4 regions of the Exiguobacterium sp. S22-S28 genome follow, and region 4 is predicted to be linked to each of the others. Evidence: riboswitches for the same ligand, from Rfam matches in the RefSeq annotation. Region 4 holds a riboswitch; each other region holds the start of a gene.
What was found. Region 4 has a riboswitch for thiamine pyrophosphate ahead of thiT (energy-coupled thiamine transporter ThiT). Riboswitches for the same ligand answer to the same signal wherever they lie in the genome.
Positions count from the first base shown of each region.

Region 1: it holds a riboswitch for thiamine pyrophosphate, as region 4 does, so the genes downstream of both, ACHA8N_RS07190 (thiamine phosphate synthase) here and thiT (energy-coupled thiamine transporter ThiT) in region 4, are expected to answer to the same signal.
Region 2: it holds a riboswitch for thiamine pyrophosphate, as region 4 does, so the genes downstream of both, ACHA8N_RS06075 (ECF transporter S component) here and thiT (energy-coupled thiamine transporter ThiT) in region 4, are expected to answer to the same signal.
Region 3: it holds a riboswitch for thiamine pyrophosphate, as region 4 does, so the genes downstream of both, thiD (bifunctional hydroxymethylpyrimidine kinase/phosphomethylpyrimidine kinase) here and thiT (energy-coupled thiamine transporter ThiT) in region 4, are expected to answer to the same signal.

Region 1 covers NZ_JBHFFC010000026.1:102,085-109,447, forward strand. Annotated here, with positions in the region: gene ACHA8N_RS07160 (helix-hairpin-helix domain-containing protein) at 89-301, opposite strand; gene ACHA8N_RS07165 (hypothetical protein) at 381-770, opposite strand; gene ACHA8N_RS07170 (ThiF family adenylyltransferase) at 898-1,908, opposite strand; gene ACHA8N_RS07175 (thiazole synthase) at 1,905-2,672, opposite strand; gene thiS (sulfur carrier protein ThiS) at 2,674-2,877, opposite strand; gene ACHA8N_RS07185 (NAD(P)/FAD-dependent oxidoreductase) at 2,862-3,953, opposite strand; gene ACHA8N_RS07190 (thiamine phosphate synthase) at 3,863-4,459, opposite strand; TPP riboswitch at 4,551-4,653, opposite strand; gene nagZ (beta-N-acetylhexosaminidase) at 4,713-5,960, opposite strand; gene ACHA8N_RS07200 (OsmC family protein) at 5,957-6,382, opposite strand; gene ACHA8N_RS07205 (MFS transporter) at 6,580-7,363, shown strand, end outside.
Region 2 covers NZ_JBHFFC010000025.1:55,488-62,850, reverse strand. Annotated here, with positions in the region: gene ACHA8N_RS06085 (DEAD/DEAH box helicase) at 1-364, shown strand, start outside; gene ACHA8N_RS06080 (50S ribosomal protein L25/general stress protein Ctc) at 714-1,391, shown strand; TPP riboswitch at 1,482-1,581, shown strand; gene ACHA8N_RS06075 (ECF transporter S component) at 1,687-2,262, shown strand; gene ACHA8N_RS06070 (ABC transporter ATP-binding protein) at 2,259-3,818, shown strand; gene ACHA8N_RS06065 (energy-coupling factor transporter transmembrane component T family protein) at 3,784-4,509, shown strand; gene ACHA8N_RS06060 (NAD(P)/FAD-dependent oxidoreductase) at 4,588-5,628, shown strand; gene ACHA8N_RS06055 (alpha/beta fold hydrolase) at 5,706-6,524, opposite strand; gene ACHA8N_RS06050 (hypothetical protein) at 6,692-7,363, shown strand, end outside.
Region 3 covers NZ_JBHFFC010000013.1:2,821-10,183, forward strand. Annotated here, with positions in the region: gene ACHA8N_RS03115 (CHASE3 domain-containing protein) at 8-625, shown strand; gene ACHA8N_RS03120 (metalloregulator ArsR/SmtB family transcription factor) at 665-1,036, opposite strand; gene ACHA8N_RS03125 (hypothetical protein) at 1,182-1,625, opposite strand; gene thiE (thiamine phosphate synthase) at 1,646-2,284, opposite strand; gene thiM (hydroxyethylthiazole kinase) at 2,274-3,044, opposite strand; gene tnpB (IS200/IS605 family element RNA-guided endonuclease TnpB) at 3,139-4,311, opposite strand; gene thiD (bifunctional hydroxymethylpyrimidine kinase/phosphomethylpyrimidine kinase) at 4,421-5,200, opposite strand; TPP riboswitch at 5,321-5,431, opposite strand; gene ACHA8N_RS03150 (murein hydrolase activator EnvC family protein) at 5,492-6,763, opposite strand; gene ACHA8N_RS03155 (murein hydrolase activator EnvC family protein) at 6,971-7,363, opposite strand, start outside.
Region 4 covers NZ_JBHFFC010000005.1:89,788-97,150, forward strand. Annotated here, with positions in the region: gene rpmB (50S ribosomal protein L28) at 1-140, shown strand, start outside; gene ACHA8N_RS01275 (amino acid permease) at 282-1,685, shown strand; gene ACHA8N_RS01280 (thiamine diphosphokinase) at 1,751-2,359, opposite strand; gene thiT (energy-coupled thiamine transporter ThiT) at 2,359-2,922, opposite strand; TPP riboswitch at 2,986-3,092, opposite strand; gene rpe (ribulose-phosphate 3-epimerase) at 3,116-3,772, opposite strand; gene rsgA (ribosome small subunit-dependent GTPase A) at 3,774-4,679, opposite strand; gene pknB (Stk1 family PASTA domain-containing Ser/Thr kinase) at 4,712-6,637, opposite strand; gene ACHA8N_RS01305 (Stp1/IreP family PP2C-type Ser/Thr phosphatase) at 6,640-7,363, opposite strand, start outside.

The DNA of each region.
Region 1 (7,363 bases), on a different contig from region 4:
CTGCTGAAGCTCCTGCCGATTCCAAACCAAACAAAACCCATCAATCGAGCAGGGATTCCCCCGGTCAATCAATGGGTCTCGTGTTGATTCATGACTTAAATGCCAATCCATGATCTGCTAATGCCTGTTTCAACTTCGGTATCGACGAAGGACCGATTCCGTGCCACCTTAGCACCTCGTCTTCCCGATACATTGATAAGCCGGTCAGGGACATCACTCTATGCGCGTTCAATGCCCGTTGTACAGGTTTACCGAGTGAAGAAAACACCTCGGATTTAGATTCATTGGATTGCATTGCCATCCCCTCCTGTTTTCCTAAACAAAAAACCGCCTCCTCATTTAAAAGGAAACGGTTCTTCACAACATGTTAGAGGTCATCCTCAGTGGGTCCGACGCTTTTGACGAAATCGCTTCACCGATGTGAAGATGGATACGGATCCTCCGATGATTGCTCCGACGACAATCCCAGTCGTAAATTTTCCTCCGGGATTTTTGGCAGAACCTGGTTCAGTTGCTGTTATATGCTCTTCCTGTTTCTGCTCGAATAACTGTTGGAGAGGGGAGGATGTAGGCTCGACTTCGACAATCCGGTCAACTTCCTGTTGACGCTCTACCCGGCTTTCGACGCTGCAAGGTGACAGATAGAACGGATTCAGATTCGTCCGATACCGGTCTGGATTCCAATTCGCCTGCTGAACGGCTTCAGCTGCGTGGTCTGTCCGCTTCGTCTGATCCAATGACTGGATCGATTGATCGAATTCTTGTTTCATCGTAATCACTCCTCTTCACATTCAATTCCACCTAAAAAGCTCCGACTTACGTCTGAAGTCTTATTTACCTCTTTTTTAAACATCTAAAACATGTATCGAAAAAAAATGTTTGCTTTTTTGTGAACGCTTATTTGAAATACGTTGCGTACATCTGTTTTGCCTGTTCCGGATCCGCTTCCCCGTGAATCAAGATCCGCCCGTCGGCAAAGGCGACAATCCGGTGCTGCTCCGTCTCGAACATCAGCAAATACGGGTTCCGTTGACTTTTCATCCCGCGTGCCAGTATCTCGTTTTCCAGCCGAACCAAATCCCGTTTCCCTTCTCCCCGGACTTGCACCGTGTCCCGACCGCACAACGTGATGAATTGGAGCGGCGTTCCGTTGAGATAAGGATAGACGGCAGCGTCGCCGCACGAAGGACAGGCTGCTTGTTTTAAGGACGTGACATCAATCTGACTCTGCTGATTCGTCCAAAGATCAAACGACAACAACGTCCGACGCAGTGCAGCTTTCGCACCCGTCAACAGTTTCAGCGTTTCTGTTACTTGATGCGAGGCGACCAGTTGGACGGCCGGACTGATGATGCCCCGAGTATCGCACGTATCCTGTTGCTGCGGCAGATGATTCAGCAGACAATGCAGACAAGGCGTCTCCTTCGGTAAAACGGTGTATGTCATACCGTAACTGGCGACACACGCTCCGTAAATCCAAGGGATCTCCCGTTGCACTGCGACATCATTGATCAGCATCCGGATCGCAAAATTATCTGTCGCATCCATGATCAAATCCGCCTGCGCAACGAGTCGTTCAATGTTCGTCGCCGTCACATCTTCCACAATCGCTTCGATCGTCACCGTCGAATTGACTTCGCAAAGCCGTTGTTTGGCTGCGACTGCTTTCGGCAACCGTTCCCGGGCATCCTGTTCCGTGTACAATTGTTGCCGTTGAAGATTACTCCACTCGACGTAATCGCGATCAATCAAGGTCACCCGTCCGACACCGGCCCGGACGAGCTGTTCCGCACTGGCTGTTCCGAGCGCACCGAGACCGATGATGACGACGCGGCGCTCAGCCAGTTGATCTTGTCCGCCCTGGCCGATTGGACGGAAGCGGATTTGGCGGCTGTAGCGGTCCGTCATGGACGGCTGATTCCAGTCGTCGGACTGCTTGCCGTCGCATACCGTTTTTTCTCGATCCGTCCCGCTTCGAAACCGAGACGCCCGGCTTCAACCGCTAGTTTCATTGCCTGTGCCATCTTGATCGGATCGTTGGCGTGGGCGACCGCAGAATTCAGCAAGACACCGTCGGCACCGAGCTCCATCGCGTAAGCCGCGTCAGCCGGTGAACCAATCCCCGCATCAACGATGACCGGGACCGTCATCTGTTCCATGATGAAACTGAGCGCAAGCGGATTTAAGATCCCTTGACCCGAACCGATTGGTGACGCTGCCGGCATGATCGCGTGACAGCCCAGTTCCTCGAGCCGACGGGCGAGCAACAAATCATCCGATGTATACGGCAAGACGATGAAACCGTCCTTGATTAATTCCTCTGCCGCCCGTAAGGTTTCGATCGGATCCGGCAATAACGTCTTGTCGCAACCGATCACCTCGACTTTGACCATGTCACACATGCCGGATGCCCGGGCGAGCCGGGCCAGCCGGACGGCTTCTTCCGCCGTTTTTGCGCCCGCCGTATTCGGCAACAGATCATAACGACTTAAGTCGAGTGCCGCAAGTGGATTCGTCTGTTCCTTCGCAAAGACATCGAGACGCCGGACGGAAAACGTTAAAATGTTCGTTTCCGATGCTTCGACCGCTTGTTGTTGCGTCTCAGCGTCCGGGTATTTTCCCGTTCCGAGTAATAATCGTGATGCAAATGTTTTTCCGCCAATTTCTAACATGTTATCCGCCTCCTACAAAATGAACGATTTCAACGACATCACCGGATTGGACGTTCGTGTCCATATACCGGGACCGGTCGATGATTTGATGATTTTGTTCGATGATGACAACCTCTTCATCGATGTTCAACTGCTGAATCAAGTCGTGTAACGTCTTCGTTTGTTCCGCCAGGGGATAGTCTTTCCCATTTAATCGGATCTGCATATATTTTCCTCCTTGTGTCGTCTGCAACAAAACGCCTCCAGCGCGACTTCCGGTTTTCGGTTCATGACACAATCGGCGAGGACTTGCGCTGTCACCGGAGCGAGCAAGATGCCGTGCCGGTGATGTCCCGTCGCGACCAACAAACCGTCAATCCCTTTGACCCGTCCAAGATACGGTAACCCGTCACGGGTCTGTGGCCGGACACCGGACCAGATGTCAACCAGTGTCGCATCACGGATCGGCGGATACACGTCAATTGCTGCCGCCAACAGGTCCGAGACGCTGCCCGCGTTGACCGTCGTCGATTCCTCACCAACGTATTCCGTTGCGCCGATGATAATCCGTCCGTCTGCTTTCGGGACGAGATACACTGTCTCATGAAACAAGGTCTGCTCCAGTCGACCGGTTGCGAGACGGACAGACAAACACTCGCCTTTGACCGGAAGTGTGTCAATCGGAATCCCGATCGTTTGCAACAACGATTCCGACCCTCGTCCGCCTGCGATGACGACCTGCTGTCCAACCTGTTGTCCCCGGCTTGTCTCCACCCCGGTTACCGTCTCGTTGTCCCGCAGAAGACGCAAGACACTTACCTGTTCTTCAATCACGCCACCCCGCTGTTCAATCGCTTGCCGTAACGCGCGGACGAGCAACGGAGGATCGACTTGACCGACCCGTTCAAATTGGACGGTTTGCTTTGCCTGGCGCAGCTGAAACGGCAGTTCGAGATAGCCGCTCGTCAATCCGGTCTCGTCGAACAATTGGCGGACAAGCTGCGGATACAGGACGCGGCTGACTGCCGCTAACGCATGTAGCGGTTCCGACAGTTCTTCGTCCGTCGCGAGCATCCCCGCTGCTGCCCGTGTCGCGCCTTGTCCGACTGCCGACTGATCGAGCATGTGAACACTTTGCCCCCGCTGTAGCAACTCATACGCGAGCGTCAAACCGATGACACCGGCACCGACGATCAATACATCCGGTTGCTTCATCGTCCAATCACCGCCCGGAACCGTCCGGTTGCTTCCGCCGGATCGGCTTGTCCCAAAATTCCGGACAGGACGGCAACACCGCTGCACCCAGTCGTTAAGACATCAGACAGATTTTCCGGTTTGATTCCGCCGATGGCGATGACCGGGATCGATGTCCAGTCGACGACTTGCTGTAATGCATCGAGCCCCCGTGGCGCCACACCGGGTTTCGAATCCGTCTCAAAAATATGACCGTACATCACGTAATCGGCGCCGGCTTGTTCCGCCACCATCGCTTCGGTCAGCGAGTGAACCGATTGACCGATGGAAATCGTCGGAAACTGTGCCCGGACACGCTCGACCGACAGACTGCGGCGTGTCAACTGGACGGTCGTGCCGGTAACGAGTGCAGCATCGAGCCGGTCATGGACAACCAACTGGTCTGCGCGGACTCCTTGGTCGAGCAACGTATCAATGCAGGAAACCAATTCCCGGACTGACCAGGTTGGCTCCCGTAAGTGGATGCGATCGACGGACAGTGCGAGCTGCGGAAGGGTCTGTTCCAGCACTTCCTTACTGTCGCGTCCGGTTGTAATCAGGTGTAAATGTGACATCGTTCCCCCTCCTTTCCACACGAAAAAGGACCACCCCATGAACTGATGGAGTGGTCCTACGAAAAGGGCGACGCTTGGCGTTCCCTCGATAGATGATCGGATACCACTTCCCTCCGCTAGTACGAACTAGATCAGGTTCAAAGGGTCCGGATACTTCCGTCTCAGTCTGCTGCGAGACTCCCCTAGTGTAGATATTTATTTGTGTGGTACGTCTGTAGTCTACCACGGGTAGTCCGATTAGTTCTACCCTTGATTAGTGTCGCATGTTCGATTCGACCGCTTTGACCTGCTCAATCAAGCGTTGGTATTCGTCGACACGTTTCGTTTGTGACAAGTCATACGTTTGTTTTAAGCGTAAGACCCGCATGACTTTCTGGTTGAGATCGGCTGCCGACAATTTCCCTTGTTTGATCCGCGCCATGATTTCCTTGTGAACGGACGCGTACGCTCCGGGTGTCGAGAACATCGCCATATCCGCGCCGTTTTCGAGAGCAAGACTGGCAGCCTGCGCCAAACCGTATTGCTCGGTGATCGCCCCCATCACAAGATCATCCGTGATGATGACACCGTCAAACTTCAGTTCCTCCCGTAATACATCGTTCATGACGTTTTCGGACAACGAGGACGGAAGGTGTTTGTCGAGTGCCGGAAACAGAATATGCGCCACCATCACCATCTCCGCCCCGGCCTTGACGGCTTGTTGAAATGGGACCAGCTCCGTCTGCTCAAGTTCCGCTTTCGTCGCATCGACCCGCGGCAGACCGACATGCGAGTCGACGGTCGTATCCCCGTGTCCCGGAAAATGTTTGACGACCGGGACGACATCTTCCGCTTTCATCCCCTGCATCAATGGCACACCGAGTCGTGCCACTTGTTTTGGATCCGCACTGAGCGACCGGTCGCCGATGATCGGATTCGCCGGATTACTGTTGACGTCAAGGACCGGTGCAAAATCCATGTTGAATCCGTAAAAACGGGAAATGGAGCCAAGCGTCTGCCCGACGTCTTCCATTAATTCCGGATCATTTTTTTGACCATATGTCAGGCTCGGCGACAGTTTGAGTTGTACGTCCGGAACCCGGCTGACCCGTCCGCCTTCTTCGTCAAAACCGACGAATGCCCGTTGATCCGATGTTTGCGCTTCGGTGATGTCAGCCGTCAACGCCTTCAGTTGGTCGGATGACGTGATATTACCGCCGAGTAACAACACCCCACCCAGCGCATGTTGCTGCAACAGCCGGCGATCCGCTTCCGTCAATACCGTTCCGGCCACACCGATGTAGAGCAGTTGATCGATTTTGTCTGCCGTCGACATCTGAGAGACCGTCTGCTTAAGTTCATTTTCCGCTTGTTCCCGGGCGGACGGTTGCTCCGGTTTTTGTGGTTTCGGCTGTTTTGTTTCTTCGGCTTGCTTCGGTGCCGGTTCGTCCGGTTTCGCGGTCTCGTCGGCACAACCGGACAGCAGGACAGTTGCTAAGACAACAGGGAAAAACAGCTTCAAATCGGTTCCTCGTTTCGGACGCCGTTGATTGAATAGTAGACTTCAATTTCTGCGTTCAACGATTGGGAGACGGAGCAGTATTTGTCTTTTGACAACGAAATCGCCCGACGGACCTTGTCTTCCGGTAAGTCGCCTTCGAGCCGGTAATGAATCGAAATCGTCGTGAAGCGGCGCGGATGCTCGTCTGCCCGTTCCCCTTCGATGTCCATTTCAAATGACGTCAACGTCAAACGCATCTTCTCTAAAATCGAGACGATATCGATGCCGGTACAGCCGGCAACGGCGTGGAGTAACAGCTCCGTCGGTCGTGGTGCTTGATTGTCGCCTCCGTTGTCCGGTGCCGCGTCCATCGCTAAGTGATGTCCGGATTCGGTTTCGCCGCTAAATCCCATCTTGTGGTTCCAAGTAATTGTTGCTTGCATGTTCCGTCACGTCCTTTACTCGTTTTTTAGTCGTCTTTACCTTTTCAGTATACCCGAATCTCTACCAAGTGAAATTGACATGCTATTCGCAATAATGCTTCTTTTCCTTCTTCCTCTAAATCCGGTTTTCGCCCGGTGCAAATCATGCTATTCTGATAAACGATAGTTTTTTTGCGCACAGGCGCCAGAAGTGAGGAATGTATATGTCATCATCATCGACTCGTTTGAGTCAAACCGACTGGCTGTTGATCGCAACGTTATCCATGTTGACCTTTGTCCTGGGAACAAGCGAATTCGTCATCGTCGGTATTTTATCCGAAATCGCAGACGGTCTGAACATTACGATCGCGAAAGCCGGGACGCTTGTCTCTGCCTTTGCCATCGCCTTTGCCATCGGGACACCGATTACAATGTCCTTGACTGGACATCTCGAACGGCGCAAATTAATGCTTGGCTTGATTTTCGTCTGGATTTTGCTGAATGTTTGCAGCGGTATCGCACCGAACTATGAAGTCTTATTGCTGACCCGGATCGTGACGGCTGTTTTGACGGGCGTCTTGATTTCGCTTGCGATGGTTGTCGCCAGTGACAGTGTCCCGATTGCGAAACGCGGGGTCGCCGTGTCGTTCATCTTCGGCGGTTTTACCCTTGCGAATGTCTTCGGTGTTCCAATCGGTACTTTCATCGGTCAGCATGCCGGGTACGCTGCCACATTTTGGCTGACGAGCAGTCTTGGCGTCATTGCGTTACTCGGTGTCTTCAAAGTCGTTCCGATCCAGAAATCATCAGCGACCAGCTCGATTCGCGATCAACTTCGCCTACTCGCCAATCCGCGGATCATGATCGCCTTTTTCATCCCGTCATTTGGATTCGGTGCGACGTACGTCGTCTATACGTACCTCGTTCCGGTTTTGGAGCTGGAATTGAAATTGCCGTCGACGTGGATCAGTCCAATTTTACTCGCGTACGGAGTTGTCTCGA
Region 2 (7,363 bases), on a different contig from region 4:
GGTCGCACTGTGTGACCGGTTTAATGCCGGTGAAGTCGATCTCTTCCTGATTTCCTTGAAGGCCGGCGGGACCGGTCTGAATCTGGCGACGGCAGATACCGTCATTTTATACGACAGTTGGTGGAATCCGGCCGTCGAGCAACAAGCGGCTGATCGGGCTCATCGATTGGGACAGCAGTCGCCGGTCGAAGTGATCAAGCTATTGATGACCGGGACGATCGAGGAAAAGATGGCGGAATTACAAGATCGCAAAGCGACGATGATTGATGCCGTCCTATCGGATCAGAAGCCGGATGTTTTAACGATTCGTGAACTCGTTCGTCTGCTCGATCCCCCCTCTTTTGTCGATTCAGCAGGTGATTAACCACACAAATCAAAGAAAATCTTAAAAAAATGAAGGACCTTCAATCCGTTGTCTATCAACAGGTTTGAAGGTCTTTCGACAATCAAATTCAGAAAAAAGGTTTTAAGTTTTGAAAGACAGGGGTATATCTACATTAGCACCGTACAATACGGTCGCTTTTCAATTATTGTTTCTCAATATCAGCGTAATGACCTGGGAGAGAAATGCTACTTACTCACTTCGTTTTTCATTTCTGAATGAAATCCAGTTGAACTAGCATTTAGCGCATGAATTTCTGTTGGAACCTATTGTTCCACTCCTACATTCATTACCTTTTGAGGGCTATACCAAATTCAAGGGGGAAATGAACATGTCAGTAACATTAAAAGTAGAAGAACGCGAAGTACGCCCACGCTCACTTAGAAAGCAATTACGTCATGAAGGAAAAGCTCTTGGTGTCGTGTATGGCTACAAAGTGGAAAGCACACCGATTTCATTCGACGAAAAAGAATTGGTCAAAGTTGTCCGTGATCACGGCGAAAACGTCTTGGTTGCTCTTCAAATCGGCGGTAAAAAGGTCAACACGTTGATCAACAAACTCGATATGGACATCTTTACACCAACAATCAAACACGTTGAATTCATCGCTGTTAAAATGGATGAAGAAACAGAAGTCGAGACGGATATCGTCCTCGTCGGCGAAGCAGCTGGCGCGAAACTTGGCGGATTCCTTTCACAAACACTCTTTAAAGTAACAGTTGCCGCAACACCAGATAAATTACCGGAACGCATCGAAGTGGATGTAACGGAACTTGCAATAGGAGATTCGATTACAGTCGCTGATCTTCCGGAAGAAAAAGATTTCCGTGTCGTCACAGAAGGTGACATCCAAGTTGCAGCGGTCGTTGAATCGACACTTGAAGCTGAACTTGAAGAAATCGAAGAAGCAGAAGCTGAGGCACAAGCGGCTGATGCGGATACAACGACAGACGATTCAGAACAAACTTCTGAAGAGCAAGCTGAAGAAAACAAAGAAGGTAAAGAGTAATCTTTTCTCCCCTCCCCTCGTGGAGGGTTTTTTATGCATATTGACAAGTCGCGGCGACAGCCGTACAGTGAAGAAGGTATACATCATTAACACATCCACTAGGGGAGCCCATTCGGCTGAGACGATTTACTTCGGACCCTTTGAACCTGATCTAGTTCATACTAGCGTAGGAAAGTGGAGCGGAATCCTCGTGCTCTTTTTCTGCATCCTGCAGGTTACACGACCGCTCTCTTTTCATAGAGGGCGGTCTTTTTTGTGGTTTCTTTGTGGATGTGCATTCAAAGGAGAAGTGATTATGAACAGTTGGAAAATGAAAGAAATCATCGTCATGATGATGCTCGCCGTGGCTTGTGGTGTCCTCTACTTAGGGTGGTCGACGTTATGGTTGCCGATCTCGGCCATCTTCGGACCGGTCGGAGCAAACTGGATGTTCGGCATCTGGGTCATCGCCAGTCCCCTTGTCGCCTACATCATTCAAAAACCAGGCGCGGCATTGATTGCAGAAGTCGTCGCCGCTGCCGTCGAATTGTTTACGGGGAGTCACTTCGGTTTATCGGCGCTGTTGATTGGATTTGCACAGGGAATCGGAGCCGAGATTGCCTTTGCCGTGTTCGGCTACCGGACATTTAATACGTTCACCTTGATGTTGTCCGGTGTCTTTGCCGCCGTCGGAAGTATGGTCTACAGCCTCATCGTGAATGGATTTGCCTATTATACGACGACGACACTGCTGTTGACGTTTTCTCTGCAACTCGTCAGCGGAGCATTGCTCGGTGGATTGCTTGCAAAACTAATCGTCGACGCGCTCGTTAAAACCGGGACACTGAACGGTTATGCGATCGGACGGCAACGGAAGCAGCGTGCCGCATGATGCAGTGCGCGCACCTGTCCGTCCGTTATCCAGACCAGGATTCCGCGGTCTTACACGACTTGACGATTACGATCCAAAAAGGAGAAACGACCTTACTCGTCGGTCCAAGCGGCAGTGGCAAGACGACCTTTTTACACGTTCTTGCCGGTCTGTTGCCGGACACGATTGAAGCAGATGTCACCGGTCAATGGTCGACCGAGGGAGCGGTCGGGATTTTGTTCCAACAGCCGGACGATCAGTTTTGTATGCAGACGGTCGGAGCGGAAATCGCCTTTAGTCTCGAGAATCGGCAGATCGCTCGCAGTGAGATGGAGGAACGCATCCAGTTGCTGCTGGCGCGAGTCGGACTTGATCTTGCCTTGACGACACCGATTGCCGAATTGTCCGGTGGGATGAAGCAACGGCTCGCGTTGGCCTGTGTCCTCGCCCTTGAACCGGATATCTTATTACTGGACGAACCGACGGCACAACTCGACCCGAGTGGTCAACGGACGATGATGCATCTGATTGAAGAATTGCATCATGATCCTGACTTGACGCTCGTTCTGATCGAACATCAGCTCGATCAGTGCGTGACGTTTGCCGACCGGGTACTTGTCTTTGAAAGTGGTCGCTTGTTGCTTGATGGCACGCCATATGACGTGTTTCATCAACAGCGGGACGTCATGACGGCGCTTGACATTGCGATGCCGCTCCTCTACCCCTACGGACTTGAGACCTTACCGGAACTGTCCGGACAAGCCTGTCATCTGAAGAAACGTCCGGTTGAACGTCGAGCGGTTGGAACGGAGCGGACATTTGAGCTGACGCGTGTCCGTGTCAAACGAGGGAAACGGACGATTCTTAACGATTTTTCATGGACGGCCTTTTCCGGTCAATGGATCATGCTCGTCGGACGCAACGGGGCTGGAAAAAGCACGGTCCTTGAGACACTGGCAAAATTGCTTCCGTCCCAAGGCGATATCCGCTTATTCGACACCCCGCTTCGGAGATGGTCGGACCGGACGTATTATCAACAAGTCGGCTTTGTTTTTCAACAACCGGACTTCCAGTTTCTTAAACAGACGGTCACGGACGAACTTGCCATCAGCTGTGCCGTCTTTGATCCGGAACGGGTCCAGACAGCCTTGTGTCACTATCGACTGACCGATGTCGCCGATCAGTCTCCCCTCGCGCTCAGTCTCGGACAAAAAAGACGGTTGAGTGTCGCAACGATGTTACTGGAACGAAAAGCTGTTTTGTTGCTCGATGAACCGACCTTTGGACAAGACGCTGAGACGACGGCACACATCATCGACGTGTTGCATCAAGCCCGGGAGGCAGGAACGACCGTGATCATGGTGACGCACGACATGGAGCTGGTCCACCGTTACGCCGACCGTGTTGTCGTCATCGGCGAGGAGCGTGTCCAGTTTGACGGGACGCCGCTGGAGTTGTTTCAGGAAGAAGCACTTTTGGAACAAAACCAACTGTTCCGTCCGGTATCGTTTCTGTATCAACGACTTGAGGAGGTGAAACACCGTGCAGGAAAACGACACACCGCTCGCGCGTATTAATCCGGCAGTCAAGCTCGGCACGCTCCTCTATGTGATGGTGTTGCTGATTACGACGTCGAGTCTGCAGGTGACGTTTGCCTTATCAGTACTTGCTGCCGTCGGGGTCTGCAGTTCCGGTTGGCGTTTGCGGACGCTCCTTCTGCGCTTGGTTCCCTATGGTCTCTTGTTTTTGTTGACGTTTTGGATGATGGCGGCGTTTGGCAAAGGCAGCACCGAACTTTGGACGTTCGGCTGGTTTCGGATTACGGAAGAAAGTCTCGATCATGCCTGGTTGATTGCGACCCGGATGCTCGCTTTTGTCTTCTTGAGCTTGACGTTCGTTGCGACGACCGATCCGACACGGTTCGTCATGAGTCTGATTCATCAGTGCCGCCTGCCGGTTCGTCTGGCCTACGGTTTTTTAGCCGGTCTTCGCTTCATTCCGATCTTTCGGCAAGCGATCCGGACCATTCGTCAAGCCCGGCGTGTCCGCCGGCAACGGTCGATTTGGCCCTGGCAAACGTTTTTTGACATCAGTCTGCCGCTCTTTACGACGAGCATCATCCGGTCGGAACAGATTGCGATTGCGATGGAAGCGCGTCAGTTCCAAACGAACCGGACGTATTATGTCCGACCAATCGTCACCCGCTTCGATCTGTTGTTTTTTGGTCTCGTCAGCAGCATCGCGACGTCGCTTCGTCTTTTTGTCTGACCGGCGGGAGATTACTTCCCGCTACATCAGGGAAATACCATCTCAGGTGTAAAGAAATCAAAAAAGTGGGTGAACGTCGTGAAACGAATCATTTTAGTAGGTGCGGGTCATGCGCATTTAGAATGTATTAAACAAGGCAGTCATCCGGATGTCGACTGGATCGTCATCAATCCTTCACGTTATCAATATTATTCCGGGATGTTCTCGGGTTTGGCGGACGGGACCTATACGCTCGATGAGACCCGGATTGATGTCAAAGCGTTGTGTGAGCGCCACGGGAAGACGTGGATCGAGGACCGGGTCACTCGGATTGACGCAGCGAATAAACAGGTGATATGCCAGTCCGGACAGATTCTGTCGTATGACATCGTGTCGTGTAACATCGGCTCGCGTGACTGGGAGATTGCCGGTGCACCGCGTGTGACGATAAAACCGAACTACCGGATTGATCAAGCGCTCGAGGTGTTCAGGAATGCCGTTTCCCCTGTCATCGTCGGCAGTGGCGCGGCTGCAGTCGAGATGGCGGCGTCTTTTCGGTCCGCCGGCAGTCCGGTGACGCTGATTCACGAGGAACCCTTGCTCGCAGGTCATCCGGCTGGTCCGAAGGTTGCGAAACGGCTTGATCAACTGGGCGTCAAACGAATCGTCGATCGGTTTGATACGCTGGAAGGTCAAACGGCGTGGTTACAATCCGGTCAGTCGCTCGAGACGGATGCCCTGTTATTTTTAGGCGGTGCCCGTGCGAGCAAACTGTTTCAAGAATCGGATTTGTACTGTGACGCGCGGGGTTTCCTGCTCGTCCATGAGACATTGCAGGCACTGGAGGATCCGTCGATCTTTGCCGTCGGTGACTGTGCGACGCTGACCGCGTATCCGGACACACCGAAAAACGGGGTGACGGCCGTTCGCCAGGCACCGGTCTTGTTGACAAACCTACTTCGGTTCGTGAATCAAGAGCGCCTGATGACGTTTCGACCACAACGGCGTTATTTGACGATCCTGGCCCTCGGCAGTAAACAAGCGACATTACTGTACGGGCGTCATCATCAGACCAATCATCTCAGCTGGTGCCTCAAACAATGGATTGACGAGCGATTTATCAAGAAGTATACAAACTAAATCTTGCTGATGAAACGAACAAAACCCCATCTGCTTCTCCCGGAGGAAAAGCAGATGGGGTTTTGTATCCTTTACAGTTAGACCGTTTGGTTTGATTTGACGTATGAAACCAGTGTTTCCGTGAATTTTTCACGTTCGTCGAGGAACATCCCGTGTCCGCTCTCTTCAAATACTTCGAGGCGTGAACCTGTAATGTTTTCGTGCATGACTTCCGCGAATTCAAACGGGCAGACTTGGTCTTTTTTACCGTGCATGATAAGCGTATCCACCGTAATCTTCGGCAGACCGTCGCGTAAATCTTCATCACGTAAGGCAATCGCCGATTGGATCGTTCCGTGAGACGAAGCGACGACACTCAAATTATGGAACCATTGTTGAAGCGGCTCCGGATGTTCTTTCGCAAAGAAGATTTCCCCGAATCCTTTCAGCATCGACGGACGATCTTGCTTCGTATCTTCGATCAACGCATCGACTTCGTCTTTTGTCATCCCGTACGGGTAACCGTCGCGTTGTGTGAAGACCGGCGCTGCCGCTCCTGCGAGAACCAGTTTCGAGACTTTCGACTCGCCGTGGTTCAAGAGATATTTCAAGGCGATGCCGCCGCCCATCGAGAAACCGAGCAAGGTGACGTTCGTCAACTGCAATTGTTCGATGACTTGGTTGATGTCGGAAGCCATCGTTGTGTAATCATATCCGCTGGCTGGTGCGTCTGATTTTCCGTAGCCCCGGTAATCGACGCCGATATAGCGGTATCCTTCTTCAAGAAGGCGGTTTTTCTGATATTCGAACATATTATTGTTTGCTGGCCATCCGTGTAATAGAACAACCGGTTGTCCTGATCCGATATCTTCTACATAAATCTTCGTTCCATCGACTGCTTGAATAAATGTACCCATTTCTGAAAAACCCCCATTGAATTAATAGTGTTGTTTCCGTGCACAATTAGAAGATACCCCATTGATGCATAAAACTAACATCTTAACGTTAAAAGGTTTTCAATTTTGAAATTTATTGGAAATAAAACGAGACATACATGGTAAAATATTGTTAAAAGAATGAAGAGGTGAGGATCATCAAAAGACGGATACTCAGCATCAGTCTCGTCAGCAGTCTGTTCCTGACGGGATGCGGATCAGAACAATTATTGCAGTTAGAACGCAATCCGAATTACTGGGAAGCTATCAACTTTTCAGATGAGTTATTTGAACCGGTGCCTAAAAAACAGTCGGCTTATCTGTTAAAAATATGCGAAAACACAAAAAAGGCCGCTTCCCTGCCGAAACAATACCGAACGCTTGGTGAATATGGACTTTACTTCAACTTAGAACAAGTTGGCACGTATACCCCGCCGATTGAATTGCAATACATCGCGACAGGAGACACATACTACTTAACGTGTCGTTCACCAAAAACAAATCAGCTGACGGCGCATCCGATTCAATTAAAAAACCATCCTTGGTTGAAACCAACCTCCGGTCAGGAGCGTTCACCAATCAAAGAACCGGTTTTAACCGTCCGTACATATAACAAAGCAGAAAAACGAAAAGCCGAGGCTGTGGATGTGTCACAGCACGTACAACGTCTGTCCATCGAGTTTCCGGTAACAGGACAGCTCGTGTTTTCGGAAAAAGACGAAGACGGTCAACAGCAATCCCTTTTTGGATTACCGGCATCGTTTTTCCAACCGAAACTTGAGCTGTCGTTCGAAAAGACGACGGATGGTCTGCCGTCCACG
Region 3 (7,363 bases), on a different contig from region 4:
GGATTGTATGAAGCAGCTTTGGCGTCACCGTGTCATTCTTATTCTGATCGTCAGTCTGTTTGCCTCCATCCCGCTTCTTTACATGTTGAGCGGGTATCGAACCATTTCAAAGCTGACACACGAGATGTACACACAAGATGTTCCGATGATTAAACAAGTGGATCAACTGATAGAGCATAACCGTGATCGGGCCAATGCCGTTCGGGGATTATTATTGTACGAAGATGAACGTTATATCGAGCAATATTATTTTTCTACTTCAAAAGTTCATGATTTACGCCGTATCTTAAATGCATCCGTCCGAACTCCGGGTGCTATTAAAGACTTATTGCTCCGCAACAATGCATGGGAAACAGAAATCGAAAAAGTGTTCACCGTTTACGAGACGGATCATCCGAAATCTGCGAAAAGGTTGGCGAAACAAACGACACAAACAACGCAAACCATTTTGGAAGATCTCGCGCAAGTTAAAGATCAATTGTACCGTGACTTGGAACGAAAACTTGAGCTGACCAACGAAATGACGGCAGAATATAAGCAGATGTGTCTCAGTTTATCTATTTTGGCTTTTATACTGATTGCGACGGCAATCATCTTGTTTCACCGGTCAAAACCTGTTTTCTAAAAAAACACGTACCGTCCTTCGGACAGATACGTGTTTGAGTCATTCAGTCGATAACGCTTTTCCTTCATTAACGTGCTCCATCGCTAAATGAACAAGGGACGAGACATGATGATCATCTAAAGAGTAATAGACAACTTTCCCTTCTTTTCGATACTTGACCAATCCTTGCTTTAACAAGGTCCGTAAATGATGCGACGCTGTTGCAATCGAACAGTCAACAGAAGCGGAAACATCGCAGACGCACAGCTCCACTTCTACCGTTAAAGCGTAGGCAATCCGAAGACGGGTCGCATCCGACAGTACTTTAAATAACTTCCCAATGTCTGTTGTAGGAATCGTATCAACGACGTTTCCGATTTCTTCCGCACGTGCTCGATCAATGGCAATTGTTTCACAGCGGGGTGCCTCCACTACCATCACCTCTTTCCTTTTCATTGCACCATCGTTTTTAAAGAAATGCAAGGAAATCCATTTCAATACAAAATCAAAGCCCGATTCTCTATCCAAACGGAGCAGAGAAATCGGGCTTTGATTCTTTTGTGCATCGGATATATTTTTACTTCGTTTTCTGTCGGTTTCGTCTCGAAACGGCATACAGCAGCCATCCCCCTAAAAAATTTCCGATATCCCAAACAATCCGATTGTTGTCAATCGCACGAACTCCGATATCGATGATACCGGTACTTTGTAAACGTTCTTGATAGCGCGTGCGTAATTGACGGGGTAAGGGCAACCGTAACATCCCCCGGTAAAAAAGATCTAGGTGAGTATGCCCCCAAATCTCTGTCGCAATCGAACTGGTTTGAATCAATAAGGATCGTTTATACCTTTGTTGGTATTTGTTTTTTAACAGTACGGCTAATTGGTACGAATATCGATTGGGAAAAGGAAACAAACTTGCTGCTAAATGATACTTCCCACGATTTTCGACTCGAATGATTTGTGGTTCGATTTTATATCGAATCCACCGTCCCCGAAATCGAATAGACTGCCACTTCACGTATATCACCTCTCCAGTGATTATACCCTGTCTGAAACGCTCTGATGCACCTGTTTGGCGGCTTCTTTAAATTCTCTCGTCGCCCGTTCGACATCCGGTTGGGCAAATAATGCGGAGACGACGGCAAATCCATCCACTGCCACCCCTACTTCTGAAACATTTTCAAGCGTGATGCCCCCGATCCCGACTAACGGAAGCTCAACCGCTTGCCGGATTGCATGCAATGTCTCTTTCGACATGAACGTCGCATCGTTTTTAGTTGCAGTCGGGAAAAGCGAACCGACACCAAGATAATCCGCCCCATTTTGTTCAGCCGAGATTGCTTGTTCGACTGTCGAGACCGAGACACCGATTGTAGCGGTCGGCAAGAGTCGACGGGCTTCAGATAACGGAATGTCTTCCTGTCCGATGTGCAGTCCTGCCTGCACGAGCTGCGCGATATCGATCCGGTCATTGATGATAAACGGAATCCTGTACCGGTCCGCGAGTGCTTTCAGTTGAGTGGCCGCTTCTAGAAATTCCTTTCCGGAGGCTTCTTTTTCCCGCAATTGAACGATCGTCGCTCCGCCCTTGATCGTCGCTTCCACTGCTTCGACCAGCCGAGGTCTGGATTGAAGACGTGGATCCGTCACGGCATACACTAAATAATCAGGCTTCATTAAAGTGCACCTCCCGGAGTGTCTCCTCTGTCATCAAGCTGACGGCATTAAACAAACCGGTCCGAAAATCGCCAATTCCTTTTTTCTCATCCGCCTGTTCTCCGGCTTTCCCCATCAAATAGGTTCCTAAAGCAGCAGCTTCAAAACGTGCATAACCGGCCCCTAACAGCGTCGCAATCAAAGAAGCGGTCATACATCCCGTCCCCGTCACTTGACCGAGCCGTTTCGTTCCGACATCAAGATGAAGCTCGTGCTGTCCGTCCGTTACGAAGTCAACCGGTCCTGTGACCACGATGACTTGATTGGATTCGGCTGCAAACGCCCGGACTGCATGAAAATCCAGCGATTCTCCTTCGGCGACGTCGACTCCCTTTGTTGTCGTCGCCTGCCCAAGTAACGTTTTGATTTCTGAAGCATTTCCTTTAATCACCGTAAATTGAATCTGTTGCATCAGTTCCTTCATAAAATCCGTTCGTAAAGTAGTCGCCCCTGCTCCGACTGGATCCAAAATGATCGGTTTCCCTAAACGATTGGCGGTTTTACCTGCCAACAGTTGCGCCTCGCGCATCGCAGGATTCAGCGTCCCTGTATTGATCACGACGGCATCGGCAAGTGCCACCATCTCTTCGACTTCCAACAAATCGTCTGCCATGACAGGAGATCCGCCGAGTGCAAGTGTCATATTGGCACAATCATTAATGGTCACCGTATTCGTCAAATGATGGATTAATGGTTTTTTTTCCTCAATGGTTCGTAACATGATTTTCCCTCCAGAATTCTTGAACTACCTCCACCTACGCTTTGCTCAGAGGTGGAGGATTCCTGAGTTATCCGACCTACCGGTCGAAAATTGATCAGGCTAACCCCGCCGTCCCGACGGTTGAAGAAGCTAAGATGCGTTCAGCTTCTTGTTTGAGATTCAGTCCTGCATTCACATCCCGGTCGTGATGGATCCCGCAACTCGGACATTTCCATTCACGCAAGCCAAGATGTTTTACGTCTTTGTGTTGATGTCCGCAACTCGAGCACAATTGGCTCGAAGCAAAGGTCTTGCCAACCTTCACGACGGTCTTCCCGTACCAGTCTGCCTTGTACTCCAGCATGCGGAAGAACTCCGACCAGCTGACGTCCGAGATGGACTTGCTCAACTTGCGGTTCTTCTGCATGTTCTTCACCTGCAAGGTCTCGATGCCGATGACGTCGTGGCTTTGGACGATCTCGGTCGATACCTTGTGCAGGAAGTCGGTGCGCTTGTTTGCAATCTTCTCGTGGATACGGGCGACTTTCCGTTTCTGCTTCTGATAGTTTCTCGCCTCGGACAGCTTCACTTTCTTGTTCAAGGCGATGTGTTGACGGCGGGAGAGCTTACGTTGTTCGCGCGCCAGTTTCTTCTCAAGCGAACGGAAGTAACGGTCGTTCTTGTATGCCGTGCCGTCCGAGAGGGTGGCGAAGTTCTTGAGTCCGACGTCGACGCCGACGGATGAACCGGTCTTCGGCCGTTCGTTGATCTCCTGCTCGACGAGCAGAGAGACGAAATATTTGCCTGAAGCGTTACGTCGGATCGTGGCGTTCAAGATCCGTCCTGTGACCTGCTTCGAGTGGGCGAAACGAACCCATTTCAGCTTCGGAAGTTTGAGCTTGTTGCATCCAATCGATACTTCAGGAAGCTGGTTTTTGCCTTGGATGTTGGTCTTGTACGACTGGACGGGATGGCGCTTGGACTTGAAACGAGGGTGTTCGTTCTGCTTCTTGAAGAAGCGGTCAAACGCATCAGCAAGATGTTTGACGCTGATCTGAACAGAGGTACTATCCACTTCCTTCAACCAGTCGAACTCCTGCTTCAACACAGGAATTTCTTTGGAACAAGAACCATAGGACAGTCCTTTTCCAGTGGTCTTGTACATTTCATCCCACTTCGCCAAGAAGTGGTTGAAGATGAAGCGCGAACACCCGATCGTCTTCGCGATCAGGATTTCCTGCTCTTTTGTGGGGTAGATTCTGAATTTGTAGGCCTTGTGCTTCAACACCATTTTTCACCTCCTTCAAAGAGAATATACCCGAAAAGCAGGCTGGCGATTCATCTCCCACTTTCACTAGGGCTTCGCCCTTAACGTTTAGAAGTGGGCGTATTCTCGCCTAATTTTGATAAAAGTGATGAGTCGGTCCAATCCCGTGCCCAAGCGCAAAACCATGACGAATCGCTTCCGTCACATACCGCTTGGCATGGGCTACACTGTCGGTAAGCGAGTCCCCTAACGCAAGGCGTGCTGCAATCGCAGCTGACAACGTACAGCCTGTCCCGTGTGTATGCAGACGATCTAGACGCTCCTGCTCAAAGAAATGGTGTTGACCTTGTGTGTATAAAAGATCCGTGGCTTGTTGCCCTTCCAAATGTCCGCCTTTCAGCAACACGGAATCCACCCGTTGTTTAGACAACTCGATTGTGGCCTGCCGCATCTCCTCGATCGATTGAACCGGGTAACCGATCATCCGCTCGATTTCCGGAATATTGGGTGTCACGAGTGTCGCGAGCGGTAACAGTTCCTCCATCAATGCCTGCTTTGCATCCGTCTGCAGTAAATCATGCCCGCCTTTCGCGACCATGACCGGATCTAAAATGATCGGAACTTGACAGTGCTTGAGTTGTTGCGCGATGACGTGGATGGTTTCTTGATTCGAGACCATCCCGATTTTGACGGCATCCACACGAATATCTGAAAAAATTGAGGTGAGTTGCGCCTCGACGAGCGCCGGCGACACATCTTCAACCGCCTGGACTCCTAACGTATTTTGGGCAGTGATTGCTGTAATGACACTCATACCGTAGACACCAAGGGCGGAGAATGTTTTTAAATCTGCCTGGATTCCCGCTCCACCACCGGAATCAGATCCTGCAATCGTCAGTACATGTTTCATATCGCTTCCTCACTTTCGTGTGAGCAAATCTAAGGAAAGAAAACAGACGACAAAAAGCGCCGTCCGCTGTAAAAAAGCAGACGACGCCATGAATAACCGCTCAGACGGTTGAATCTTCCATGTCTTCGATCTCAACTTTCCTACGCTGGTATTATCCAGTTCAGGTGACAGGGTCGAAAACAGAATGGTTTTCCTCTCAGCCGGACTCCTCCAGCTCCCCTAGTTGCTCTTAAATTAAATTCTTTACCACTGTAGCACAGCCCTCAAAAAAAAACGAGCCACAGCTCGTTTTTATAAATATCCGAGTGGATTAACTGTATTAGCCGGTCCTGTCGCACTGTATTGGTATCCACCGACATGTAACTCAAAGTGAAGATGTGGTCCTGTTGAATTACCCGTATTGCCCAAAGTCCCAATGGATTGACCTTGCGAGACGGTTTGACCCGCACGGACAGACAACGAATTCATATGACCATAAACCGTTGTATAAACTTGACCATCCATAAAATGTGAAATCATGACATGATTTCCATAAGGTCCGCCACTCCCAGCTGTGATGACCGTTCCTGATGCAGCTGCACGAATCGGTGATCCTGCTGGACCGCTAAAGTCTACGCCGTTATGGAACGTATAGCCGTTCGCTCCACTTGCCGGTCCGAACCCTTGCGACACACTGCCGGAAGCCGGTCGAATGAATTTAGCTGAACCACTCGGGACACTTACAACAGGGACAGCATCATTTGTTTCATTCTTCGCCTGCGACTTCGCCGCTTCTTTTGCTGCACGTGCAGCCGCCGCTTTTTCAGCTGCAGCCTTTTCTGCCGCTGCCTTTGCAGCTGCTTTTGCCGCAGCAATGGCCCGTTCCTGAGCTTCTAATGTCGCTTGTAATTCTTTTGCATCCAAGAGCTTGGTCGTAAATTTCGTTTTACCTTTGCGTAATTTTTTTAAAGTGGCACTTCGTTCTTTCATCTGCTTTTTCAACTGCTTTTTTTGAACCAAAAGTACTTGTTTTTCTTTGACACGCTCTTCTTTTTTCGCTACGAGATCACGCTTCATCTCGTCTAATTTTTTCTGAGTTTCAAGATAGGCAGAAATCATCTTGTCATCCTGCTCAGCAATTTTTTTACCTGCCATAACACGGCTGAACAAATCACCTAGATTTTTTGATCCGAAAATGACTTCTTCCCATTTGATGGAATTCCCATCATTTTCTTGTAACACCCGTAAACGATCACCTAGTAATTCCTCTTGGCGCTTCAACATTTCTTCATATCGAACAATTTCCGCTTCCATTTCTTTAATGCGAAGACCCAATTGCTCGATTTGTTTATTTTTTTCTGAAATCCGAAAGATGTTCTCATTGATTGCAGCATCGATTTTATTGATTTCACGTTGTTCTTTTGAAATTTTAGCTTCTTGTTTTTTGATTGCTTTTTTTAGTTGGCGTTGTTCCGCTGCATTCTGTGATTTTTTCTCTTTGATCGTCGCAGCATGCCCTGCACTTGGTGCAGCTGACAAAAGTAATGTTCCTAGTAAAACAGTTGAAAGCAATTTTTTCAGCATATTCAATGTCCTCACTTATGTATGATTTCTTATTTGAAAAGTGCTTAATCCAAAGTAATTCTGTCTGAGATTGATTATAGCACCGTAATCGTTTCAATAAAATTTCATTTATATTTCAAGTGAAAGCGTTATTTTGTAATATACCTTTTAAAAACCTGGAAAAGAACAAAAAAAGAACGATTGCCGTAGCAAACGTTCTTCTCCTTTTTATAACATCGACATTGGGTTGACCGAATTCGCTGGACCTGAAGCACTGTAGCTGTATCCACCTACATGGATTTCAAAGTGTAAGTGAGGGCCAGTTGAATTTCCTGTACTTCCGAGTGCGCCGATTTGTTGTCCTTGGCTGACACGTTGACCGGCATGTGCATTTAACGAACTCATATGCGCATACACCGTTGTGTACGTTTTACCGTCTAATTGATGTGCAATCATAACGTGGTTGCCGTATGGACCACCGCTTGATGCTGTAATGACTGTTCCTGTTGCTGCTGCGACAATCGGTGTTCCAACCGGTGCTCCAAAGTCGATCCCATTATGGAATGAATAACCGTTTGACCCGCTTGCTGAACCGTATCCTTGTGTAATCGATCCACTCGT
Region 4 (7,363 bases):
ACCGTTCACACGCATTGAACAAAACGAAACGCACTTGGGGAATCAACGTACAAAAAGTACGTATTCTCGTTGACGGTAAACCTAAAAAGGTTTGGGTTTCAGCTCGAGCGCTCAAATCAGGTAAAGTCGAACGCGTATAAGGCGCAGTAACCGGATGGGAATCTTCCCTTCCGGTTCTTTTTTTTGTTCTTTTTTTATTTTTCTTCTAAACTAATTGTCTGAATAATTGAAAACGCTTACAATGAGTGAGCAGTTATTTTTTTCAAGGGGGAAGGGTCAACATGCAGTTAAAAAGAGAAATGACAAGCCGGCATCTCTTCATGATTTCGCTCGGCGGCATCATCGGAACGGGACTGTTCCTCGGTTCCGGATTGACGATATCACAAGCTGGACCGCTCGGGGCAGTACTCAGTTACATCGTGGGTGGGACCATCATGTATCTGACGATGTTATGTTTAGGAGAAATGGCCGTCCATATGCCGGTCTCCGGATCATTCCAGACGTATACGACACGGTTCATCGGACCAGGCATCGGTTTTGCGGTCGGTTGGATTTACTGGCTCGGTTGGGCTGTCACGGTAGCACTCGAAATTACGGCAGCCGGAAGTCTGATGGATCGATGGTTTCCGGATACACCCATCGTCATTTGGTGTGCTATCTTTACCATCATTTTGTTTGGTCTCAATGCTATATCTGCAAAAGCCTTTGGGGAGGCTGAATTTTGGTTTTCGAGTCTGAAAGTTCTCGCCATTCTCTTTTTCATCGTGCTCGGGGGAGCCGCTTGGTTTGGCTGGATTGATATGACGGCAGCCCGTCCGGAGAGTTTGTTCGCCAACTTTACCTCAAATGGATTATTTCCGAATGGTGCTATTGGGGTGTTGACGACAATGATCGCCGTTAACTTTGCGTTTCAAGGTACGGAATTGATTGGTGTCGCTGCAGGCGAGTCAAACGACCCCGAAAAATCAATTCCAAAAGCCATCCGTAATACCGTCTGGCGAACATTCATCTTTTTTGTCCTCTCGATCACAATCGTCGGTGCCTTGATTCCCTATGAAACAGCAAGCGGAATCAGCAGTCCGTTCATCATGGTATTTGATGCCATCGGAATTCCTTATGCGGCTGACTTGATGAACATCGTTGTCTTGACTGCCCTATTATCCGTCGGAAACTCAGGATTGTATGCGGCGACACGGATGTTATGGTCGATGTCACAAGAAGGCATGATCTCAAAAAAACTGGCAATCGTCAATTCGCGGGGTGTGCCGATGCGGGCGTTGTGCTTTACGATGTTATTCGCCATGTTATCACTCCTGACCGCCTTTTTTGCGGAAGACACCGTCTTCATCTGGTTGTTGTCACTCGCAGGACTCGGGGCGCAGGTCGGATGGATTTCGATTTCTGCTTCACAGATCGCCTTCCGTCGCCAATTCATCAAGGACGGACACTCTGTTAGCGAGTTGAAGTTCAAAACACCGTTCTTCCCGGTCTTACCGATCATCTCGTTTTCTTTAAACATGCTTGTCCTGATCAGTCTTGCCTTCCAAGCGGATCAACGGATCGCCTTATATATCGGTGTCCCCTTCTTCCTCTTGACATGGGCGTCTTATCATTGGTTCGTCAAAGGAAAACATCTCGCTGCCCAAACGGAACGACAAGCAGCCAGTTCGACCTTAGAGCCATAATCAAAAAGAACGTGACCGGCTTCGGGATTGATTCCCTGGCCGTCACGTTCTTTTTTAGTCATTTTTTATTGATCAGCCAGACTTCGTAATACGATTACTTCACCCGTGTGGACCGTGACATCGGCGATCTGCTGATCCGTCCATTCATTGCTGACGGTTAAGGAACCGCCGACGGGCACGTCATGATCGGTCAGCGGATACTTGACACCTCGAAGCGTCAAACGCGTCGGAACGAGTGGGATGAAGGACAGGTAATGATACTGATCCGCCTTGATTTGATAATGTCCTTCCTGTAAGAAACGCACCTCTTCGCGCTTCGTCATAAGACGCGCTGTCGGGAACTGTTTCAATAGATAGACGTTTTGCAGGGTCATATCCAGTCGACCACCTGTCGCCCCGAAAATCAACACGTCCGTCACTTCATACCGTTCGCTGACATGACGCAAAGCGAGTTCTAAATCGGTTTCATCTTTTTCAGCCGGATGAATCACCGCCCCTTCCGGCGTATATCCGAGCGAATCAAAGTCCCCGATTGCCAAGTCAAACGTGAGACCTTGTTGCACTAGCGTAGCGACACCGCCGTCGACAGCGATGACCACCGTATTCTCATCGATAAACGGCGTCAGGGACGGTACGTCCTCGACCGGTCCTGCTGCGACGATTACAGCGCGCATCAGACACCTCGCGCCGAGTACCGGAGGAGTCGTGGCGCCGTCGTGAATAAGAGCCCTGCGACAATGCCGCATAACAGGTACGATGGAACCATGTACGTCGCATTGTAAATCAAGGAGTACGGTACGACCGGACTACCTTCCGCGTATTCAGCAAAGAAGACGATTCCACTGATGACATGGCAGACATACCGTAATCCGGCACCAAGGAACGTTGCCATCAAAACGATGGCCATCAAACGTCCGTTTTTCCCAGCCGCTGCCGCCTTTTTGACTTGACGGGCAAATAAACCACTCAGTCCAACAACACCAAATGCAATCGTATAATCGAGCAACGGTTGGACGACCGTCAAGATTTGCGGCGCGAACATCAGCTGAATCGTTCCGACGAGAGCTCCTGTCACGACACCACCCACGACGCCGTGACGGAACGCCATCACAAAAATCGGCAGCATCGCTAAGCTGACAGAACCTCCTTGGGGCATCTTAAAGGGAATCAATAAATCAAATACCACCCCGAGACTTGCAAAAATTGCAATTTCCATTAACATTTGTAGCCGTTTCATACTTGTTTCCTCCTAAAAATAAAATCGCAGGACGGCAAAAAGGCAGTACGACGGACGCCGTACTGCCTGCGTGCGCCACATCCCTACGTCCGTCTGAACGGAACAGGTTCGAAGGGTTAAAGTCCAATCACTTCTCTCAGCCGCTTGACGCGACACCCCTTGCGGTCTTCATTAAGTTTTGTTTGCCTTTTTATTATACGTGAGCGGCACTGCGAATACTAGTGATTGCTTCCGTATAATCGGGTGCATTGTAAATGGCGGATCCGGCAACAAGGACGTTCGCCCCGTTTTCGATGCACAGCTTCGCTGTCTCCGCATTCACACCACCATCAATTTCAATTTCAAATGTCAGCCCACGCTCTGCCTTTAGGTCTGCAAGTTGCTTCAGTTTCGTCATGACACCCGGCAGGAAGGCTTGACCGCCAAATCCAGGATTAACCGTCATCAACAAGACCATATCGACCTCTTCTAAGACATGTTCAATCGTCGTCAGCGGTGTATGCGGGTTCAGAACAACCCCCGCCTTCGCACCCGCTGCTTTGATTTGCTGGAGGACACGATGCACATGGTTCGTCGCCTCAACATGGAAGGTCACGATGTCAGCACCTGCTGCAACAAAAGCTTCCACAAAGTTTTCCGGCCGATCAATCATTAAATGAACGTCGAGAACCATGTCTGTTTTTTGGCGTAAACTGCTTAAGACCGGTAAACCAAAGGAAATGTTCGGGACAAACTGACCATCCATGACATCAAAATGAATATAGTCGGCGCCTGCCGCCTCGACGGCTTTGACGTCCCGCTCCAAGTTTGCAAAATCTGCTGATAAGATTGATGGTGCAATTTTAATCATCTCAATACCTCCGGGCTCGATTCTTGATTTCCTCTACAAACATACCATAATTCGTATACCGTGAGAGCATGATTTCGTTCGCTTCAACCGATTCTTTGACGGCACATCCCGGTTCATTCAAATGCAGACATCCCCGATATTTACAGTCGTCTTGCAAAGCGACGAATTCAGGAAAACACCAACGCAATTCTTCGAGTTCCATTTCATGCGGGAAATCGAGATTTGAAAAACCTGGTGTATCTGCGATCAACCCTTCACCGAGCGGAATCAAGGTGACATGACGTGTCGTATGTCGACCGCGTCCAAGTGACTTCGAAATATGACTCGTCTCAAGAGCCAATGAGGGTTCGAGCGCATTGAGCAACGAACTTTTCCCGACACCGGATTGTCCCGCCAGTACGCTGGTCTTATCTTTCAGCAAGGGGCGGACGAGCTCCACTCCGACAAGCGTCTCGCTCGAAGTCTCAACGACGGGGTAGCCGATTTTTCGGTACGCCGCGATAGCTTCTTTTACCGCCTGTTCGGTTGTCCCTTGCAACAGATCCATTTTCGTTAAAATAATGATCGGTTGGATGTCCTTCGCTTCAATCAGTACAAGAAACCGGTCAAGCAGATGGGCAGAAAAATCGGGTTCCGCCGCTGAGACAACCAGTAGCGCTTGATCGATATTCGCAACCGGTGGTCGGACCAAGAAATTTTGACGTTCCTTTACTTCCAAGATGTAGCCGGTCTCACTTTCGATGTGTAACACAACCTCATCGCCTACGACAGGACTGATCCCACGTTTTCTGAAATTACCGCGTGCGCGTGACCGAATTTCTCCTTGAGGTGTCATGACATCATAAAATCCACCCTGCAGACGAATAATCGTCCCGTCCCGGTTTTCTTCGATTCGACTTTCTGCCATCCTGTGCACTCCTTTTTTCAGCATAACGCTGCTTACTCTTGTGATTTTGCCTGATTATACGTAATCGTTTTTGCCCGGTACACTTCATCATCTTTGTAAATCGTAATCTTGCCTTCGTCACCGGGATCAATCGTCAACGGAACATCAAATGTCTCATCTTGATCAATCGATTCTTCGATAACCGTTCGCTTTCCTTTCGCATCTTCCGTCTCGATCCGAACAATTTGGCGCGGAGCAGGTTCTTCGTCCTCACTAACCCCGTCATAGACTACTTTTTCCGGGAAAGTCGCTGTCACGGTTTTTTCTTCTTCCCCGCGAGAAATAAAGACGGTGACGGAATCGTTCGGTTCCACCTGAGCACCCGCCTGTGGATACTGTCGAATGACTTGATCAAGTTTAACGTCGCTTGAGTACTCTTGCTCAAATGTTCCATCAAGACCCATTTTATCCAAATATGCTTTGGCATCGTCACTCGATAAATCAGTCAAATCTTTTAACACAAACGTCGATGATCCGTTTGAGACGGTAATGGTAATGGTCTGTTCTTTTGCAATGACTTCCGTTCCTGCCGAAATCGACTGGCGAATGACGTTGCCGCGACTGATATCTTCTGAATCTTCACGTTCAACATCTACTTTTTTAAATCCGCTGTCCTTCAGGATGGCAATGGCTTTTTTCTCCGTCTCATCCGATACATCCGGCACCTCGACTGGGTCGCTTCCTGTCGAGACGATCAAATCCACTGTTGAGCCTTTTTTGACCGATGCCTGTTCTCTCGGAGATTGACTGATGACCAGTCCTTCGTTTACTGTATCGCTTGCCCGTTCCGTCGTTTCGACGACAAAACCGATTTTTTCAAGCGACGTTTCCGCTGCATCTGCGTCTTTTCCCGTCACATCCGGCACCGTAACAGTGGGATCGGGCCACATCGCAAAAGTCGTCGCCGCTCCTCCCATCACCAAAAGTACCAACAAGACGATCCACCAAGTCCGCTTCTTCTTCTTTTCCGGTTTAGGTGTGACCGTCGCGACTTTCGGGACAGGTGCAGTTTGTTCCATCATTTCATCCGGCAACGACACAGGGCGGAGAACCATCGTTTGCTCCATCTGATCATCCCCACGGATACCTTCATTTGCACGTTCAGTCGACATTGCCGTCACCATATCTTCTTTAAATGCTGCTACCGACTGTTGGCGATCGTGAGGAGCCTTGGCAAGTGCCTGCATGATACAATTTTCTAAAGCTTGTGGCACGGCAGGGTTTAACGACGTCGGACGACGGGCTGTATCTTGTAAATGTTTTAAGGCAACCGCAACCGGCGAATCACCTTCAAACGGAACTTGTCCGGTCACGAGTTCATAAAGAACTGCTCCAAGAGAGTAAATATCGGATTTTTCGTCTGCAAATTTTCCTTTTGCCTGTTCCGGCGAAAAGTAATGCACAGATCCGAGTACAGACATCGTATGGGTCAATGTGGCATTCGACATGGCGACGGCGATTCCAAAATCGGTTACCTTCACCGTTCCGTCTTCTCGAATCAGCATATTTTGCGGTTTGATGTCCCGATGGATGATTCGATGGGCATGGGCATGATCGATCGCATCACAAATTTGACTGATGATATCAATCGCTTTTGTGACCGGTAATGCCCGGCCTTCACAATACGTCTTCAGTGTCATACCGTCGATATATTCCATCACGATATAATAAATCGCTTCTTCTTCTCCCACATCATACACGGCAACGATGTTCGGGTGGTTTAAACTTGTTGCGGCATGGGCTTCTCGTTCAAATCGACGGATAAATTGTTCATCATGTGAAAACTCGGTGCGTAAAACTTTAATTGCCACCATGCGGTTCAAGATTTCATCATATGCCTGATAAACGTTTGCCATCCCGCCATTTCCAACTAACCGTTCTATGCGGTAGCGGTCGTTCAATCGATCTCCGTATCGCATATTCAGATCCTCTCTCTTTCTTTAAAACGGATTGCAGCAATTGTAATATTGTCTGCGCCCCCCCGGTCATTTGCCTCGGTTACAAGACGTTCAACGATTGTATCAAGCGATGCGTCTTCTTGAAGCAGTCGTTGCATGACATCATGAGGGACTTCATCCGACAAACCGTCACTGCACACTAACACGATATCATAATCCGGTGCATCCCGGACTTGAATATCCACGTCAACAGATTCATTGGAGCCGACTGAACGTGTGATGACGTTGCGTCGCGGATGATTTTCAAGCTCTGCTTCCGACAATTCGCCTAATTGTTTTAACATGTTGACATACGAATGGTCATCCGTCAGTTGTGTCAAGCGTCCTTCTTCTAACGCATACACCCGACTGTCTCCTACGTGACCAATGACCAGTAAATCATCCGACCAACAGACACAGGCCATCGTCGTACCGACAATCGATAAATTTTCGCTCTGAGAAAAATGTAAAATTTGTGTGTTGGCTTCTTTCACCAAGTGCTCGATCCACGCAGATAATTCCATCGGGCGGTTCGGCATGTCGGGATACGCTTCGGCAAAAAGCTGCCTTACGATGGCACTCGCGGTTTCTCCGGCCGCGTGACCGCCCATACCATCGGCGACTACAGCCAACCCTTGCTTCGCATCGCCTACTAATAAGACCGTGTCTTCGTTTTTTGAACGGACCTTGCCGGTCGTCGTCAAATAC